DNA from 3 places in the Vibrio toranzoniae genome. Region 3 is predicted to be linked to each of the others. Evidence: riboswitches for the same ligand, from Rfam matches in the RefSeq annotation. Region 3 holds a riboswitch; each other region holds the start of a gene.

What was found. Region 3 has a riboswitch for thiamine pyrophosphate ahead of thiC (phosphomethylpyrimidine synthase ThiC). Riboswitches for the same ligand answer to the same signal wherever they lie in the genome.
Region 1: another riboswitch for thiamine pyrophosphate. It lies ahead of thiB (thiamine ABC transporter substrate binding subunit); the one in region 3 lies ahead of thiC (phosphomethylpyrimidine synthase ThiC).
Region 2: another riboswitch for thiamine pyrophosphate. It lies ahead of thiD (bifunctional hydroxymethylpyrimidine kinase/phosphomethylpyrimidine kinase); the one in region 3 lies ahead of thiC (phosphomethylpyrimidine synthase ThiC).

Annotation. Positions count from the first base shown of each region.
Region 1 is NZ_AP025514.1:2,782,070-2,788,093, reverse strand. Features, by position in the region: gene OCU50_RS12610 (gamma-glutamylcyclotransferase family protein) at 1-66, shown strand, start outside; gene fbp (class 1 fructose-bisphosphatase) at 166-1,176, opposite strand; gene mpl (UDP-N-acetylmuramate:L-alanyl-gamma-D-glutamyl-meso-diaminopimelate ligase) at 1,446-2,804, shown strand; gene OCU50_RS12595 (flavin prenyltransferase UbiX) at 2,842-3,465, shown strand; TPP riboswitch at 3,509-3,628, shown strand; gene thiB (thiamine ABC transporter substrate binding subunit) at 3,682-4,674, shown strand; gene thiP (thiamine/thiamine pyrophosphate ABC transporter permease ThiP) at 4,788-6,024, shown strand, end outside.
Region 2 is NZ_AP025515.1:1,333,953-1,339,976, forward strand. Features, by position in the region: gene OCU50_RS20280 (YdcF family protein) at 1-503, shown strand, start outside; gene OCU50_RS20285 (DUF2999 family protein) at 611-862, shown strand; gene OCU50_RS20290 (helix-turn-helix domain-containing protein) at 1,110-1,850, shown strand; gene OCU50_RS20295 (DMT family transporter) at 1,928-2,866, shown strand; TPP riboswitch at 2,943-3,054, shown strand; gene thiD (bifunctional hydroxymethylpyrimidine kinase/phosphomethylpyrimidine kinase) at 3,151-4,044, shown strand; gene OCU50_RS20305 (ABC transporter ATP-binding protein) at 4,034-4,813, shown strand; partial or broken gene OCU50_RS20310 (ABC transporter permease) at 4,932-5,666, shown strand; gene OCU50_RS20315 (ABC transporter substrate-binding protein) at 5,787-6,024, shown strand, end outside.
Region 3 is NZ_AP025514.1:3,102,433-3,108,456, forward strand. Features, by position in the region: gene OCU50_RS14135 (thiamine phosphate synthase) at 1-1,056, opposite strand, end outside; gene thiC (phosphomethylpyrimidine synthase ThiC) at 1,056-3,005, opposite strand; TPP riboswitch at 3,136-3,234, opposite strand; gene crcB (fluoride efflux transporter CrcB) at 3,297-3,680, opposite strand; gene OCU50_RS14150 (multicopper oxidase family protein) at 3,780-5,162, opposite strand; tRNA gene OCU50_RS14155 (tRNA-Trp) at 5,375-5,451, opposite strand; tRNA gene OCU50_RS14160 (tRNA-Asp) at 5,512-5,588, opposite strand; rRNA gene rrf (5S ribosomal RNA) at 5,656-5,771, opposite strand; rRNA gene OCU50_RS14170 (23S ribosomal RNA) at 5,912-6,024, opposite strand, start outside.

The DNA of each region.
Region 1 (6,024 bases), 320 kb from region 3:
GTATATTTGTATCAACTTGAGCTAACCGCTAATAAAGAAATACTTTCGGGTGACTGGTGTAAGTAGAACAACCCGTAGTCGCTCTATATTCTCAATATCCTACAAAAAGCCAGCATGTGAATGCTGGCTTTTTAATGACGTTATTTTGAGAAGTTAATGAGAGGTTTAGTCTCGGTTAAGCTCAAGAAACTCTTCTACTTTTCTCACCATGTTCTTTGAACCGACAAAGAATGGTACACGTTGGTGTAATTCTGTTGGCTTGATGTCCATGATGCGCTGTGCACCATCAGAAGCGATACCGCCAGCTTGCTCCATAATGAAGGCAATAGGGTTGCACTCATAAAGCAGGCGTAGCTTACCTTGAGGGTGGCTTTCTGTGCTTGGGTATAAGTAGATACCGCCTTTAAGTAGGTTACGGTGGAAATCAGAAACCAAAGAGCCGATGTAACGTGACGTGTATGGACGGTTATCACTAGGCTCACTTTCTTGACAGTATTTGATGTATTTTTTCACACCTGTTGGGAAGCGGATGTAGTTCCCTTCGTTGATAGAGTAGATCTTACCTTTGTCTGGAATCATCATATTTTCATGAGATAGACAGAATGTACCCAGTGATGGGTCATAGGTAAAGCCATTTACACCTGCCCCTGTTGTATACACCAACATGGTTGAAGAGCCGTAAATCACGTAACCAGCGGCTACTTGTTTGTGGCCAGGTTGTAGAAAATCTTCCTGTGTTGGTGGGGTACCAATCGGTGATACTCGACGGTAGATAGAGAAAATTGTACCAACCGATACATTCACATCGATGTTTGAAGAGCCATCAAGTGGATCCATCAAAACAACGTATTTTGCGTTTTTGTTGAGCTCTTTATTGAAGGCTACCGCTTCGTCTTCTTCTTCACTTGCTACACCACAAACTTGGTCACGAGCTTCAAGAGCTGCTTTAAATTTATCGTTCGCGTAAAGGTCTAGCTTCTGTTGCTCTTCACCTTGAACGTTGTCTGTACCAACAGCGCCAGTAATGTCGACAAGACCTGCTTTGTTGATTTCTCGGTTAACAATTTTTGCAGCAAGGCGAATTGATGACAAAAGGGATGATAGATCACCACTTGCATGGGGGAAGTCACTTTGTTTTTCAACAATGAACTCACCAAGGGTGCGCATCTCAGACATGTTATTTCCTTAAACTTCTCTGAATATTAGGGGGGATTTGAGCACTGTAGAACTTGCCTCTTGTGTGGGCTTTATTCATCTAGACACTTACCTAAATTCTACGGCTTAGATCTTTTTAATGGTAATGAACTAAGCGACACAGATCTCACTTACTATGTCGACTTAATTTGTTTTGCATTGCTACTCGCTTTTAATTGCCATTTCATGATAATGAGTGCAGTAGTTTGATTTAGACATGGTTCATTTAGCCAAGCGTTTGGAAGCAATTTATGCATATTCATATCTTAGGAGTTTGTGGCACCTTCATGGGTGGTGCTGCGGTATTGGCTCGTCAATTAGGTCACAAGGTTACCGGTAGTGACGCGAATGTTTATCCTCCAATGAGCACCTTGTTGGAGTCTCAAGGGATTGAAATTATTGAAGGGTTCGACCCTAGCCAATTAGAACCAAGGCCAGACCTTGTGGTCATCGGTAATGCGATGAGCCGTGGTAATCCGTGTGTTGAGTATGTATTGGATAATAACCTTAGATACACATCTGGCCCGCAGTGGTTGCAAGAGTTCTTGCTCCATGACCGTTGGGTTCTGGCGGTATCCGGCACGCATGGCAAGACCACAACATCCAGCATGCTGGCTTGGATCTTGGAAGACTGTGGTTATGCGCCGGGCTTTTTAGTTGGCGGTGTGTTGGGTAACTTTGGTATCTCTGCTCGTCTTGGTGAAAGCATGTTCTTCGTGGTGGAAGCCGACGAATATGACAGTGCTTTTTTCGATAAGCGATCTAAGTTCGTTCATTATCACCCAAGAACTTTAGTCATGAATAACCTAGAGTTCGATCATGCCGATATCTTCGATGATCTTGAAGCGATCAAGCGTCAGTTCCATCATTTAGTGCGTACTGTGCCAAGCAACGGCCGCATTTTTTCACCGAAGCAAGACACGGCTATCCAAGATGTTTTATCTCGAGGCTGCTGGAGTGAGACTGAATCGAGTGGTGAGCTTGGTGATTGGGATACCAAGAAGCGGGTTAAAGATGGCTCTAAATTTGAGGTGTACTTCCAAGGCGAATGTGTTGGAACCGTCGACTGGGATTTGGTTGGTGATCATAACGTTAGTAATGCTTTGATGGCGATTGCGGCAGCCAGACATGTGGGTGTGACGCCTGATTTGGCGTGTGAATCGCTGGCGAACTTCATCAATACCAAGCGTCGTTTGGAGTTTAAAGGTGAGGTTGCTGGTGTCTCTATTTATGATGATTTTGCTCATCATCCAACGGCGATTGAACTTACGCTTGGTGGTTTACGTAATAAGGTCGACACGAAAAAAATCATTGCCGTTCTAGAGCCTCGCTCTGCCACCATGAAGCGTGGTGTGCACAAAGAAACCTTGGCTGATTCGCTCAAACAGGCGGATTCTACCTACTTATTCCAACCGGATAACATTGATTGGTCTGTACAAGATGTTGCCGATGCGTGCCATCAACCCGCCCATGTAAGTGATGACATGGATGCATTCGTTGCTAGAATTGTCTCAGAGGCACAAGTGGGTGACCAAATCTTGGTAATGAGTAACGGTGGCTTTGGTGGTATTCATCAAAAGCTGTTGGATGGATTGGCACTCAAAGCTTAACTGATTTACGACTTTATAATTTGAAGTAATTGAGAACATGACAAAACACGATAAAGCGATAACTCTTGCTTTCACTGGCGCATCTGGTGCGCCTTATGGACTGCGTTTACTTGAATGCCTTTTGGCGGCCGATTATCAGGTCTATTTGATGATATCGTCGGCAGCGCGAGTAGTCTTAGCGACCGAGCATGAACTTAAGTTACCTGCTGGGCCGGAAGCGGCGAAACAAGCCTTAGTTAAGCATCTAGGCTGCGACTCAGAAAAGTTGATGGTGTGTGGCAAAGATGATTGGTTCTCACCGGTTGCATCTGGTTCTGCTGCGCCGAAGCAGATGGTGGTATGTCCATGCTCTGCGGGAAGTTTAGCGTCAATTGCTCATGGTTTATCGGATAACCTGATTGAACGAGCAGCAGATGTCGTCATGAAAGAGCGAGGCCAACTGTTGTTGGTGGTGCGTGAGACGCCATTTTCTACTCTGCATCTAGAGAACATGCACAAACTCTCAACCATGGGCGTGACGATCATGCCTGCGGCTCCAGGCTTTTATCACCAACCTAAGTCGATTGAAGACTTGGTTGATTTTATGGTGGCGCGCATTCTGGACCATCTTGGTATCGAGCAAGGTTTAGTGCCACGTTGGGGCTACGATCAACGTAATTGATCCAAACTTGATGGCTTATTGTTAAAATTCGAATTACAATTCTGAACACTCATCGGGGAGCTGACCATTCAAATAATGAATGCAAGCTGAGATCAAGCAGGCGCTTGGGACCCGTAAACCTGAACCAGATAATGCTGGCGTAGGAATTGAGTTAGGAACAACCTCTACCGTTCTCCTCCCTCAAACCTGTGCCGCTCAGACCATGGAGAGCGTCCAGTGAAATTCACATTAACTACCCTTGCTGTTTCTACAGCGATCTCTTTTTCTGCCTTTGCTGCAGATAACACTTTGACCGTATACACCTATGACTCTTTTGCAGCGGATTGGGGCCCTCGTCCTGCCGTAGAGAAAGCATTTGAAGAGAAGTGTGGTTGTGATGTGAACTTTGTCGCGCTAGAAGATGGCGTGTCTATTCTAAACCGCTTACGCCTTGAAGGCGGCAACAGCAAAGCTGACATCGTGTTAGGTCTAGATAACAATTTAATGGCTGAAGCGAAAGCAACGGGATTATTGGCGGAACACAAGGTTGATACGTCATCGGTAACACTGCCTAATGGTTGGGATGACAACACCTTTGTACCTTATGACTTTGGTTACTTTGCGTTTATCTATAACAAAGAGAAATTAGCAAACCCGCCTAAGAGTTTGAAAGAGCTGGTTGAGCAGCGTGATGATCTGGAGGTTATTTACCAAGATCCACGTACTTCAACACCTGGTCAAGGCATGATGTTATGGATGAAGTCGGTTTACGGTGATGACACAACGACAGCTTGGAAGAAGCTGGCTCAGAAAACCGTGACGGTAACCAAAGGCTGGTCTGAAGCTTACTCTATGTTCCTAGAAGGTGAGTCTGACTTGGTTCTGTCTTACACTACGTCTCCGGCTTATCATATCATTGCAGAAAGTGATTCTAAGTACGCAGCAGCGAGCTTCGAAGAAGGGCATTACACTCAAGTAGAAGTAGCCGCTAAGGTTAAAGGCAGTGAGAACGAAAAGCTTGCTGATGAGTTTATGGCGTTTATCCTAAGTGATGAATTCCAATCGGCGATGCCTACAGGTAATTGGATGTATCCAGTTACGGGTGTCGAGCTACCAAAAGGTTTTGAGCAGCTAACAGTACCGCAGAAAGCGTTGAGCTTTAGCTCTGAAGAAATCGCCGAGAAGCGTAAGCCTTGGATTCGTGAATGGCAGAGTGCACTTACTTTTTAACTGACTATTTAAGAAAATGAGCTTTCTAACGTATTTTTAAAAAACTAGCTTTCTGTATTTTAAGGTTCATTCGTGATGTTTGGAATGAACCATTTACGGTAAAAAATCAATTTATGATAAAGAAAACACCTAAGGTCGGGGTTTGGGTTGCGATACTCATTACCGCCTTCGTGGTTTCAGCAGTTGGGGCATTGCTTAGCAATGCCCCTTCTCTTGATATCAGCCAAGTATGGTCCGATCCTTACTATTGGCATGTAACGAAATTCAGCTTTTATCAAGCGACACTCTCAACTTTGCTGAGTGTTGGCTTTGCCATACCTATTGCACACGCTCTGTGTCGCAGACAGTTTTTTGGGCGCGCTTTGTTGTTAAGGCTGTTCGCGTCGACCTTAGTTCTACCTGTGTTGGTCGGTGTATTTGGCTTGCTGGCGATTTACGGCAACAGTGGTTGGTTAGCTAAATTCTTGGCGAACTTCGACATTGAGCTACCATTCTCGATTTATGGCTTGAATGGTATTTTGTTGGCGCACGTTTTCTTCAACCTGCCTTATGCCAGTCGTTTACTTTTGCAAGCGTTAGATACTGTGCCTACCGAGCAGCATAAACTGTGTGCCCACTTAGGCATGAGTCATTGGAATAAATTTAAATGGGTTGAATGGCCGAGGCTCAGACAGCAATTGCCGCATGTGTGTGGCTTGGTCTTCATGTTGTGCTTCACCAGCTTTGCTACCGTGATGGCGTTGGGTGGTGGTCCGAAATCAACCACCATTGAGCTAGCCATCTATCAAGCAATCAAATTCGACTTTGACCTACAAGCTGGCGCGCTACTCGCAATATGGCAAATGCTGCTGTGTGGTGTCTTAGCGGTGAGTATTCAGCGCTTGTCTAAACCTATCTCCGTAACAGCCAGCCAACTGTCGGAAGAGAAATATCTGGTTAAGGACAGCTGGTGGTCAAAAGCTTGGGATAGCTTTTGGATCATCGTAGTCTCAATGCTGGTATTGCCGCCACTAGCCATGGTCATATTCAGTGGCATTAATTCACAAGCTTTGATAGTGCTGAGCAGTGAGCCGTTCTGGGCTGCGTTAATGACCTCAGTTCGTGTCGCTTCCCTCGCAAGCATTATCGCCGTTGGTATTGGTATTGCGATACTCCTGACCAGTCGCGCATGGCGTTTGCAGAACAAGAATTTTCGAGCCGATAAAATCGAACTGATTGGTACTATTATTTTAGTGACGCCGGGCTTAGTGATTAGTACTGGTCTCTTTTTATTACTGCGTTCCTTTACTGATGTGTTCAGCTTGGCGTTCTTTATTGTGATTGCAGTAAACAGTTTGATGGCGCTGCCTT
Region 2 (6,024 bases), on a different replicon from region 3:
GTTACGCGCTGAACCCAGATGGCTCTATGCATGAGATCTTGATTGAGCGTCTTGAAACGACACTGGCAATGTCTAAAGCCAACCCAGACGCGATGATCGTGTTAACGGGTGGCGTGCCTAAGAACCATAAGACAGAAGGCAAGTTGATGGCGAATTGGCTTATCTCGAAAGGGGTGAATAAAGACCGTATCATTGAAGAGAACTATGCGACTAGCACGGTAGGTAATGCCTTGTTCAGTAGCTATGCGCTTGCTCGCCATAATATTAAACATGCGACCATTATTAGCTCGGCGAGCCATGTTCGTCGTGGTCAAACCTTGTTTGAAATTGCGAGCTGGCAAACTGGCCCTCAAGGAATCACCTTTGATACGGTTGCTTACCCAGACAAGCCGTTAGAAAGCCTTAAGAAAGCAAGCAGTGGTGAACTGTTAGGTATTTATCGTGACGCTCTAAGAACCTACGGGATGTGGAGTTACCGTTCTTACCCATTAGAATCTCGATAGGCTTAGCGTTACTTCACAGTAGGCAAAGCATAAGTTGCTAGTACAATCGAGCACAGCTAGATGGTATGCTGTGCTTCTACTTAATTTAGTGTTTCAAAGGCAAAAAAATGAACCCGATTTTAGCAATGTTGAAAGAGAATAATATTAGCGACGAGCAGATCAGCGAGTTATTCAAAACGTTGACCGAGAACCCTCTTGCAGCAATGGCGACAATCAGCCAACTTGGTTTACCACAAGATAAGCTTCAAATGCTGATGGGTCAGGTAATGCAAAACCCTGCGCTAATCAAAGAAGCCGTTGAAGAGCTTGGCCTAGACTTTTCTAAGGTTGAAGCCGCTAAAGAGCAACTTCAAAAATAATCGAGTGTGAATGAGTTCTTTAGTTAATGAGCGTTAGTTGATTCGGTTAACTGTTCTTGGCAACGCTAATTAGACTTGTGTAAAAAGCCGTTTGAGTATCAGTACTTAGACGGCTTTTTTGATCCAAACAGCAGGCTAGAGCTGGGGATAGGACAAACTAATTCCAGCTCGATGTGACTCCCTCTCTTAAATCATGTAGTTTTTCATTAACACTCTTGCTCTCAAAAACTGAATTCCGGCGTTGCTCATGAAATCTAGCTTAAGCATTCGATCTTACACCAAGCAATTCAATACTCATGCTCATGATGGCTACCATCAGTTGGTGCTGCCTATTCAGGGGAGTATTAGCATTGAAATGGTTGGTTATGTCGGTAAAGTGGCGGTCGGCGAGTGCGTGGTAATTCCGGTAACCACAGCTCACGCGTTTAAAGCGAATGAAGCAGCGCGGTTTATTGTTGCTGATATGACCGTGTTGCCTCAGCACTTGTTAGATCAAGAACTCTCTGTATTTGCGATTACACCGCCTTTGATGAGCTTCTTACTGTTTGTTGAGAAGCAGTTGGAGCATCAAGTAGACAGTGGTATTGAATCATCAATTTTGGATGTATTTTCATTGCTGTTAGAGCAACAACAAGTGAGCAAGAGCATTGACCCAAGAATCCGTGCGGTGCAAAGGCTCATTGCGGATAATTACGCTCAACAACTATCTATTTCACAGCTGGCAGAAACGGCGTGCTTGAGCCCCACTCAGTTTAAGAAACGCTTCAAAGAGTGCCTTGGTATCAGCGCGCTTAAATACATCACTCGATATCGTATGGAGAAAGCGCAAGCCTTGTTAAGCCATACCGATTTACCGGTTCAATTGGTTGCAGAAAACGTCGGATATAGTGACATTTCTGCGTTCAGTCGCCGCTTCTCTCAGCACTTTGGAATGTCTCCAAGAGCGTTTTTAGGTTCGATGAAAGAGAGTCTTTCGAAACAACAATAGCGTCCTTTTAGCAAACTAATTACTTAGCTTATTCACTATTATCTATTTCCGAAATGAAAATAAACTGGGTAATAGCAATGAATCTCGCCATCAATCGCGTTAACGAATTCCAAATGGGCACTTTAGCCATCTTGTTTGCTTCTGTCTTGTGGGGGACAACAGGCACTGCCGCAAGCTTTGCACCTGATCTCAGTCCATTAGCGATTGGTGCTTTCTCTATGGGCTTTGGTGGCCTAATGCAAGCGGGCTTGGCGTATCGAAAAATCCTATTCGCTTTCGACAAACTTTTGCAGAACAAGAAGCTGTTGGCAGTGAGCGCTTTGGCTTTGGCGGTTTATCCTTTAGCTTTCTATTCTTCAATGAAATTATCAGGCGTAGCGATTGGTACCGTCGTTTCGATTGCTACTGCGCCGTTCTTTTCTGCTCTCTTAGAGTGTCTTATCAGCAAAAATAATAACATCACCAAACGTTGGCTTACTAGCTTTGCTATAGGTGTGATTGGGATCGGGTTGCTGGTGTTTTCAGAGTCGGCATCGGTGAGCAAGTCCGATGATGATTTGAAGTTATTAGGCATAGCTTTAGGCTTGGTTGCAGGTTTGTGTTACGCCATTTATTCGTGGGCGACAAAAGCTCTGATAGACAAGGATATTGAGTCGCAAGCAGCAATGGGCAGCATTTTTGGCTTAGGTGCAATGTTGCTGCTACCAACACTCTGGTTTACTGGAGATAACTTATTCGCATCAAACATCAATAGTTTGGTCATGGGTTACTTGACGTTAATTCCTCAGTGCTTGGGTTACATCGCTTTTGCCTATGGCTTACGACATGTGACTGCGAGTAGTGCCAATTTGATTACCTTGCTTGAACCCGTTGTTGCCGCAGTACTCGCCGTGTGTATTGTGGGTGAACTTATCCCATTTACGGGATGGTTAGGTATGGTTTTGATCGTGCTGTGCTTATTTCTTCAGTCACAACGACGCAAAAATGAATCTAACTCATTGTTAAATATGACTTAGTTGAATTTTATTCATTCGTGATTCTTATAATTGAATAAAAGGAGTATCTCAGTTGCAAGAGTGCTGTTACTATCGCTATCAATAGTCGGGGGGCATATACCTTAATTGGTGTTTGCTGAGATCGTTATTCGAGACCCGTTGAACCTGATTCAGTTAACACTGGCGTAGGGAACTATAAGCACTCGATCTACGTCTGCATCCATGAAAGCTTTCATGAGTTTAATGCGGCATTTTCTCCGGTCAGTGTTGGTTCTCCTACGTCTTGCAAGATAGTAGGAGCGACAATGACACACAGTTCTATTCCACCAGTTTTAACTCCAAGAGCCTCAACTTGTCAGATCCCTATTGACAGTTCGATTCGATCAAACACTCCAATTGTTTTAACCATCGCGGGCTCTGACAGCGGCGGCGGCGCAGGTATTCAGGCAGACATCAAAGCCATGTCTGCAACCGGTAGTTTTGCTTGTTCTGTGATTACCGCTATCACTTCTCAGAACACCCAAGGCGTTTCTGCCATTTTTCCTATCCCGCTCGACCACGTAACAAGTCAATTAGATGCTGTCTTTACTGATCTTAATATAGTGGCGGTAAAAGTTGGTATGTTGGCTGATTCGCAAATCATCAAAATTGTCGCGGATAAAATTAAACAGTACCAACCCAAGTACCTCGTCATTGACCCTGTAATGGTGGCAACCAGCGGTGACTTGCTGCTAGAAACCTCTGCCATTAGTACATTAAAGCAAGAGCTGATTCCGCTGGCTGACATCATTACGCCTAACTTGCCGGAAGGCGCGGCACTGACAGGGAAAGCCGTGCCTAAAAGCGAAGCTGAAATGCAGGGCATGATTGAAGACCTACGCGCACTGGGTGCCAAAGCCCTTCTTCTCAAAGGCGGCCACTTAGAGAAGGATGAGAACAGTAACGATCTATTGATTTTGCCAACCACATCGGCCCTGATTAGTGCGAAGCGTTTTCCTACCCAGAACACTCATGGCACGGGGTGCACGCTCTCCTCTGCTATTGCTTCTTTCTTGGCTCAAGACAACACGCTTGAGAAAGCTGTCGAACTAGGAAAACAATATATTTCTCACGCTATTGCTCATGCTGATGAACTTCAAGTCGGTGAAGGCCACGGCCCAGTACATCACTTTTTCGTTGGGCACGGTAATGTCCGCTAATAGGATTGGTGTTCAACTCAGCAACGCGACCTTGCGCTACCGCGATAGTGAGCACGCCACCTTATCGGGGCTGTCGCTTAGTTTAAACGCGGGTAAGTGGACGGTGTTGCTTGGGCGAAGTGGCTGCGGGAAAACTACCGTGTTGCGTTATCTCGCAGGTTTACTAGACGACAAGGTAGATTGGCACGGCACATTGGAAACGTCCGATGAACTGCCTTTAACGGATCGCATTGCTTACATGGCGCAGCAAGATTTGTTGCTGCCATGGTTGTCGGTTATCGACAATGTGTGCCTGAGTCATCGTTTTCAAAATTCCGCAGCCAAGCATCAAAGCCAAGCATCCAATAAACAAGCTCAAACCAACCAAGCATTGGATTTGTTGACTTCGGTTGGTCTGGCCGATTACGCGAATGCGATGCCAGATCAATTGTCTGGTGGTATGCGTCAACGTGTTGCTTTGGCTCGAACTTTAATGCAAGACAAGCCCGTCGTGCTGATGGATGAACCTTTCTCTGCGCTGGATGCGGTAACAAGGCATAAGCTACAAAGCTTAGCGTGTGAGCTGTTAAGAGATAAAACCGTTGTGTTGATAACGCATGATCCACAAGAAGCGGTGCGTTTGGCGGATAACTTATATGTGTTGCAAGGTATACCTGCGAGCGCCCAGTCATTATCTGTGCCTAATACAGCGACACCAAGAATGTTAGACGGTAAATGTGCTGAGTTACAACAAGCGATTTTAGAGCAGTTGGAGCGTGACTATGAATGATCTAACGCGAAGTGAAGCTGTGGCTAGCTCAAAGATAGAAAACGTAGCAGTGCAAAGCTCAGGGGTAGAAAGTTCAACCGAGACACAAACCAAACTTGCTCACCCTCGGCAGATGAGTCCCGTTATGCGGTTGCTTATCAGCAGTGCTGTGATTCTTGGTTTATGGCAAATGGTGGTGGTTATCTTCGAGATGCCGAGCTTTATTCTGCCAGCGCCTGCAGAAGTCTTTATTAAACTAATCGAACGCTATGATGTGTTACTCAAGCACACTTGGGTGACTGCGCAGGAGATCTTACTTGGTCTATTGCTCGGTTTATCCATGGGGCTGTTTTTCGCCCTGCAGATGTTGATGTTCGAACCGCTAAAACGTTGGCTGTTGCCTATCTTAATTGCTAGCCAAGCGATCCCGGTGTTTGCGATTGCGCCAGTGTTGATGCTGTGGCTGGGCTATGGCATCGCCTCAAAAGTCGTGATGGCGGCGATCATTATCTTCTTCCCCGTGACGACCTGTTGCTATGACGGCCTGCGTAATACACCGACAGGTTATCTTGATCTCGCCAAGACGATGGGCGCATCGAAATGGCAACTGCTTCGTCACATCCAACTGCCTGCTGCGCTGCCAACATTAGCGTCTGGTATTCGTGTGGCTGTGGTTATTGCCCCAATTGGCGCCGTTGTCGGTGAGTGGGTGGGCTCTAGTGAAGGGTTAGGTTACCTAATGCTACAGGCCAACGCGCGCATGATTATCGATGAGATGTTTGCTGCCTTGTTTATCTTGGCGATACTGTCTATCTCGCTCTACTTCATCACAGACAAATTACTTAAAAAAGCTATACCTTGGGAGAACCAGTGATGGTTCGCTCAATAACTCTTTGTTTAATAAAGCTTCGCTCAAGGCTATTTATCTAAACAACACCTCGTTAAGAATTAGATCGACAAACACAATAATAATATTCAAAAGGAAAGGTTAACTATGAAAAATACTAAATTGGTAGGTGCAGTGGCATTGCTTGCTTCGTTGATTTCAGGTCATGCATTGGCAGATTCTGAACAAAAGAAACTGACACTGATGTTGGATTGGTTTGTGAACCCGAATCATGGCCCAATTGTGATTGCTCAAGAGCGTGGCTACTTTGCTGACCAAGGCCTAGCGGTTGAAATCCAAGAGCCAACCGACCCAAGCACGCCTGCAAAATTGGTCGCGGCAGGTA
Region 3 (6,024 bases):
AATTAGCTGCTGGTACAGAGATAAACGTACCAAGCCTTGAGGCTTTGATGGCATCTGTTTCGTCGTAGTCGGAAATATATGGCCTAATGCAATGTAGCTTGGATTGATTTGGACGATGCGCAGCAACTCATAATAACCATGAGTAGATAAACCGATCTTAATGCCCGCTTGGCTCAGTTGGGAAAGGTTTGATTCTTCAATATCCTCTTGCCCAAGGTGCACACCAAAAGCACCATGCTTGAGTGCAAGCTGCCAGTAATCGTTAATAAAAACCTGCGCGTTATGTTCTCGACCAAGTTCGATCGATCGTGCGACTTGTTGCTCTAAATCGGCTTGTTGAGGGTTCTTAATACGCAGTTGGACGGTGTTAATCCCAAGCTTAAGCAACCTTTCTATCCACTCAACGTCATCAACAACCGGGTATAAGCCGAGGCTATTCTTTGTTAACTCAGGGAAAGAAAGTGATATACCTTGGTTGGCCCAACCAACACTGATATCCAATCGTTCATCTTCTAGAACAGGGATAGGAAAATTTTGATAGTGTGTAGGCCATGTTCCACGTGAAACATTCGATGCAGCACGAGCTAAAACCAACGCGTCTTCCAATGGAAATTCCAACGCCAATAAAGTAAGTAACCAAGCAAAGTGGCCACGACTATCTAATTCTTGAGGAGCTGTTGTTTCACTCTTGATAACACGATTAACATCTAAGTGTGACCAGATATCTAACACAGCTGAATCATCGGAGACTCCGATATAGACGGTGTTCGAAGCTTGAGTCAAAGCAGCACACACATCGGTCAACGCAACTGAATTACTGTAATCAACAACATGGTTCAGTTGCGCTAACTGACACTCCGCCAATGAATCAATATCATGAGCAAAGCCAATAGATAGTGCCTGTTGAGCATCAACGATAGAGAAGTATCGAGTTGGGCTTACACCCAACTCAACTGCATCAGTTGCTAAACCTTGTCGTTTAGCAACCAATAGACAGTTTTGAACCTCCCCCGTTAACTCGATGTATTGAGATGGGATGAGAATCTTCACTGTCATTATTCCTCTAATTGAGCTTCTTTTGCGCCTACAGCAGGGTGATAGAGTTCAGAGCCAGTATCACGGAACTCTTGTGATTTTTGACGCATACCCTCCAACGGGTTATCTAGCATCTTAATCTCGATAGCCTGATCAGCCGCTACTTGTTCTGTGTCTTTCGCATACTCTCGAACTTCTTGAGAAATCTTCATCGAGCAGAACTTAGGTCCACACATAGAGCAGAAGTGAGCGACCTTGCCCGACTCTTGTGGCAGAGTTTCATCGTGGAAAGAACGTGCTGTTTCTGGATCTAAAGCTAGATTAAATTGGTCTTCCCAACGGAACTCAAAACGAGCTTTAGATAATGCATTATCTCGGATTTGTGCGCCCGGATGCCCTTTTGCCAAATCTGCAGCATGTGCGGCCAGCTTGTAAGTAATTAAGCCGGTCTTCACATCTTCTTTATTTGGTAAACCTAAATGCTCTTTAGGGGTTACGTAACAAAGCATCGCACAACCGTACCAACCTATCATCGCCGCACCAATGCCAGAGGTAATGTGGTCATAACCCGGTGCGATATCTGTCGTCAGCGGGCCTAATGTATAGAAAGGCGCTTCATGGCAGTGCTCTAACTGCTCGTCCATGTTCTCTTTGATAAGATGCATAGGTACATGTCCAGGACCTTCAATGATCACCTGAACGTCGTATTCCCAAGCCACTTTAGTTAACTCACCTAGAGTACGTAACTCTGAGAATTGAGCCTCATCGTTGGCATCTGCAATAGAGCCAGGACGCAGACCATCACCTAATGAAAGAGCCACATCGTACTTCGCACAAATCTCACAGATCTCACGGAAGTGTGTGTATAGGAAGCTTTCTTGGTGATGTGCAAGACACCATTTCGCGATAATAGAGCCACCACGAGAGACAATGCCAGTCACACGTTTAGCCGTCATAGGCACGTAGCGAAGCAGTAAACCTGCGTGAATAGTGAAGTAATCAACGCCCTGCTCTGCTTGTTCAATCAAGGTATCGCGCATCACTTCCCAGTTGAGGTCTTCGGCTACGCCATTCACTTTTTCAAGCGCTTGATACATAGGAACCGTACCAATTGGTACTGGGCTGTTACGCAGGATCCATTCACGAGTCTCGTGGATATTACGGCCAGTAGAAAGGTCCATTACAGTATCGCCGCCCCAGCGAGTTGACCATACTAGCTTCTCAACTTCTTCTTCAATTGAAGAGCTTACTGATGAGTTACCGATATTGGCGTTCACTTTCACTAAGAAGTTTCGGCCAATAATCATCGGCTCAGATTCGGGGTGGTTAATGTTTGAAGGGATAATAGCGCGACCTTCAGCAACCTCTTTACGTACGAACTCAGGGGTAATTTCTTTCGGTAGGTTTGCGCCAAAGTTATGGCCAGGGTGTTGATGGTTCAGTTGTTCATCAGCAAACTTCTGACGCCCCATGTTCTCACGTATTGCAATGTACTCCATCTCAGGAGTGATAACTCCCTGACGAGCATAATGCAGTTGAGTTACACATTGGTCGCCAGTAGCGCGACGAATTCTAGGCAGGTTTCCGTAACGAAGGTCGTCTAGGGTTTCATCTTCTAAACGTTCTTTGGTGTAAACAGAGCTTACATCATCGAGCAGTTCAGTATCGCCACGCTCTTCAATCCATTGCTCTCGCAACTTAGGAAGGCCGCTATAAAGGTCTATTTCATGCGTAGGATCGGTATAAACACCTGAGGTATCGTAGACATGAATAGGCTCGTTAGGCTCGAATACGGGCTCTTTTTTGCTGCCACCAACCAAGCTATCAGCGAGTGATATTTCTCGTACAGGTACTTGAAGGTCCTCTCGAGATCCTTGAATGTAAGCCTTTTTCGAATTTGGGTAAGGTTGTACGGATAAAGAATCAATGAAATTCTTCGCTTCCAGTCTTGCTTGTTTACGACTCGACATAGCATTTTTCCTTGGCTTTTAGCCATTATTTATAGGGATAAAAAATGCTTGACGGATTAGATGCTACAAGAGGGATCACGGTAAGAAATACAGTAGTGATCTGGAGATAGATCTCTAGAAGGTTTCTAGTTAGATATCTACTCTTGTTCCCTTCGCAGGTATTAGCCTGATCAGGTTCAACGGATCCCGAGTTAACGGTCTCAGCCATATGGCACTCCGACAAGTATGATCGAGTATATAAAAACGGCTTAGATAAACCAAGCCGAGTTGTTAACAAATCGTAAGAAAACTTTAAGACTTTATCAAAAGTTGGAAGCCGATCCATGCTGCTGAGATACTGAGAACCACATTTAGCAGTACATTGATCCCCATCTTAAAAAATGCACCCTGCTGCATAAGAAGCACGTTATCCATCGAAAATGTAGAAAACGTCGTCAGTGCACCTAGGAAACCTAGACCGATAATCTGTCTCCATGGTTCCGTTGCGAGTATCTCATTTTCAAATGCCGCAATAAGTAATCCCATGATAAAGGAACCAATAACGTTAACAGTTAGCGTACCATAAGGAAAACCACGCCCTAACATCACCACACATAACTCTGAAATCAAATAACGTGAGCAAGCACCAAATGCCCCACCAATGGCAATAAAACCTAAAATAGATAACTGACCCATGAACCCTCCCAAACAGTATCCCTACATTCTAACTTTACCGCCGATAAAAGCGAGGGTAGAAACTAAGAATATATGCGCAAATATTAAACGTTACAGGTGTCACTTAACTTCAATATATCCCATTAAACCCGTTTTCATGTGTTCTATAACATGACAGTGATACATCCAGCGACCAGGGTTGTCGGCAACAAATGCCGCTTTCGCTCGGCCATTTTTCCCAAGTAGCACAGTATCAGTATGGAAAGGTTCTTCTATTTTTTTTCCATCAAGTTCCAATACAGTGAATGTATGACCATGAATATGAATTGGGTGATGATATTGAGTGACGTTCTTAAGATCGAATATGTAGGTTTTGCCTAGGTCTAAAGTCGCCAACGGCTCAGGGATATTGCCTTTGCTCATCCCCTCCCATGCTCGTTTATTAGTAAGCCAAAACTTAGGCATGGACTTCCCATCTTTAGAAACTGGTGAAACCGCCCCTTCCCACTCGAACACAAAGTCGATCTCTTCAGCATTAGCTAAATCTAAATTGGGTACAGGATTAAGGGGTAAAGAAGGTAGAGAGCGACTCTCAACAAGGGAGGAACCTACAACTTCGAACTCACATAAAGAGAAAGGAAAACGCCCCTTCATTTGAAGGACGTTCACTCGCTCACCAGCTTTAGGTGCTATCAGACCGAGATCAACACGCATACCTGGGCCAATTTTGTGTTGAGTCAGCTTATAAGGTGTCTTTACAGGGTTGCCATCGATGGCAATGACCCATGCTTCAGCCCCTTCAATAGCAATCGGATAGGTAATCGTGTTATCAACATTAGCGATACGTAGCCTAGTCGTTGCATACTGCTTCAGTTGATAGGTGGGTTCATGTACTCCATTAACACTACTCCACTCACCAGGAGTGCCCATACGAGCACTGAGACGTGGGATCATTAAGTCTTTCCATTGACCTTGCTTGTCGATATGCCAATGTTTAAGCATCAATACGTGTTCTTCGTCAAACTGCACTGGAGTGCTTTCTTCTACAACAATAAGGCCAACCAAACCCATACCAAGCTGCTTGACGCTGTTCATGTGTGGGTGATACCAAAATGTGCCGGCATCTGGCGGTATAAACTCATAAATGAAGGTTTCACCCGGCATTATCGGTGGTTGGCTCAAGAAAGGAACCCCGTCCATTTCGATTGGAATTCGCAGACCATGCCAGTGAATGGTCGTTGGCTCTGAAAGCTTATTAGTAAAACGAATTGTGACCTTCTCACCCTGTCGACATCGAATCATCGGAGCAGGAATATGACCATTAAAGGCTAAAACATTGGTATCAAACCCCGCGACTAACTCAGCCGTTGAAGATTCAGCAGTTAAGTCATAAACATACTTTCCTTGTTCATCAACAGACCGCTTCATTGAACAAGCAGGTAGGACTATTAGTGCAGATATAGCGAGGGATGATTGAATAAACTTACGACGGGAAATATCCATATTTGTTGCCTTTTAGTAATAACGACTAAAATGTAACAAAATATTGAGAACAATTCTCATAAAGAAATTTAGTTTGTGCTATTTATTGTTTATAAAAGAAGCAAAGTAAGTGAGTGCTTACATTTTTAAGACTAGGTTTTATTAAAATAGGAATTATCGACTAAAAAATAGAAAGCAAAAAGGCTCTAGCATTTCTGCTAGAGCCTTAAATATGGCAGGGGTGGAGAGATTCGAACTCCCAACACGCGGATTTGGAATCCGCTGCTCTGCCAATTGGAGCTACACCCCTAAAACTTTATCTTACTTCAAATTCGAAAAAACCTCGCACTAGGCGAGGTGTTAGAATAAGTGGCGGAGTGGACGGGACTCGAACCCGCGACCCCCGGCGTGACAGGCCGGTATTCTAACCAACTGAACTACCACTCCGCAGTGGTCAACTCACTAAGTGAGCGTCCATATCTCCAAGTCGGTCAACCTAAAGATTTAATTTAAAGCCTGGCGATGTCCTACTCTCACATGGGGAAGCCCCACACTACCATCGGCGCTATTGTGTTTCACTACTGAGTTCGGCATGGGATCAGGTGGGTCCACAATGCTATGGTCGCCAAGCAAATTCTGTTTAATTGACGCCTCAGCGACAATTAATAATTCGGAAAGCTGCGTCTCTATTCAATAGAGCAATAAAAGTCTCTTCAAACGCATTCAAGGTCTGGTCTTTCTTTGAGTCCACAAAACCCCTTGGGTGTTGTATGGTTAAGCCTCACGGGCAATTAGTACAGGTTAGCTCAATGCCTCGCAGCACTTACACACCCTGCCTATCAACGTCGTAGTCTACGACAACCCTTTAGGACACTTATAGTGC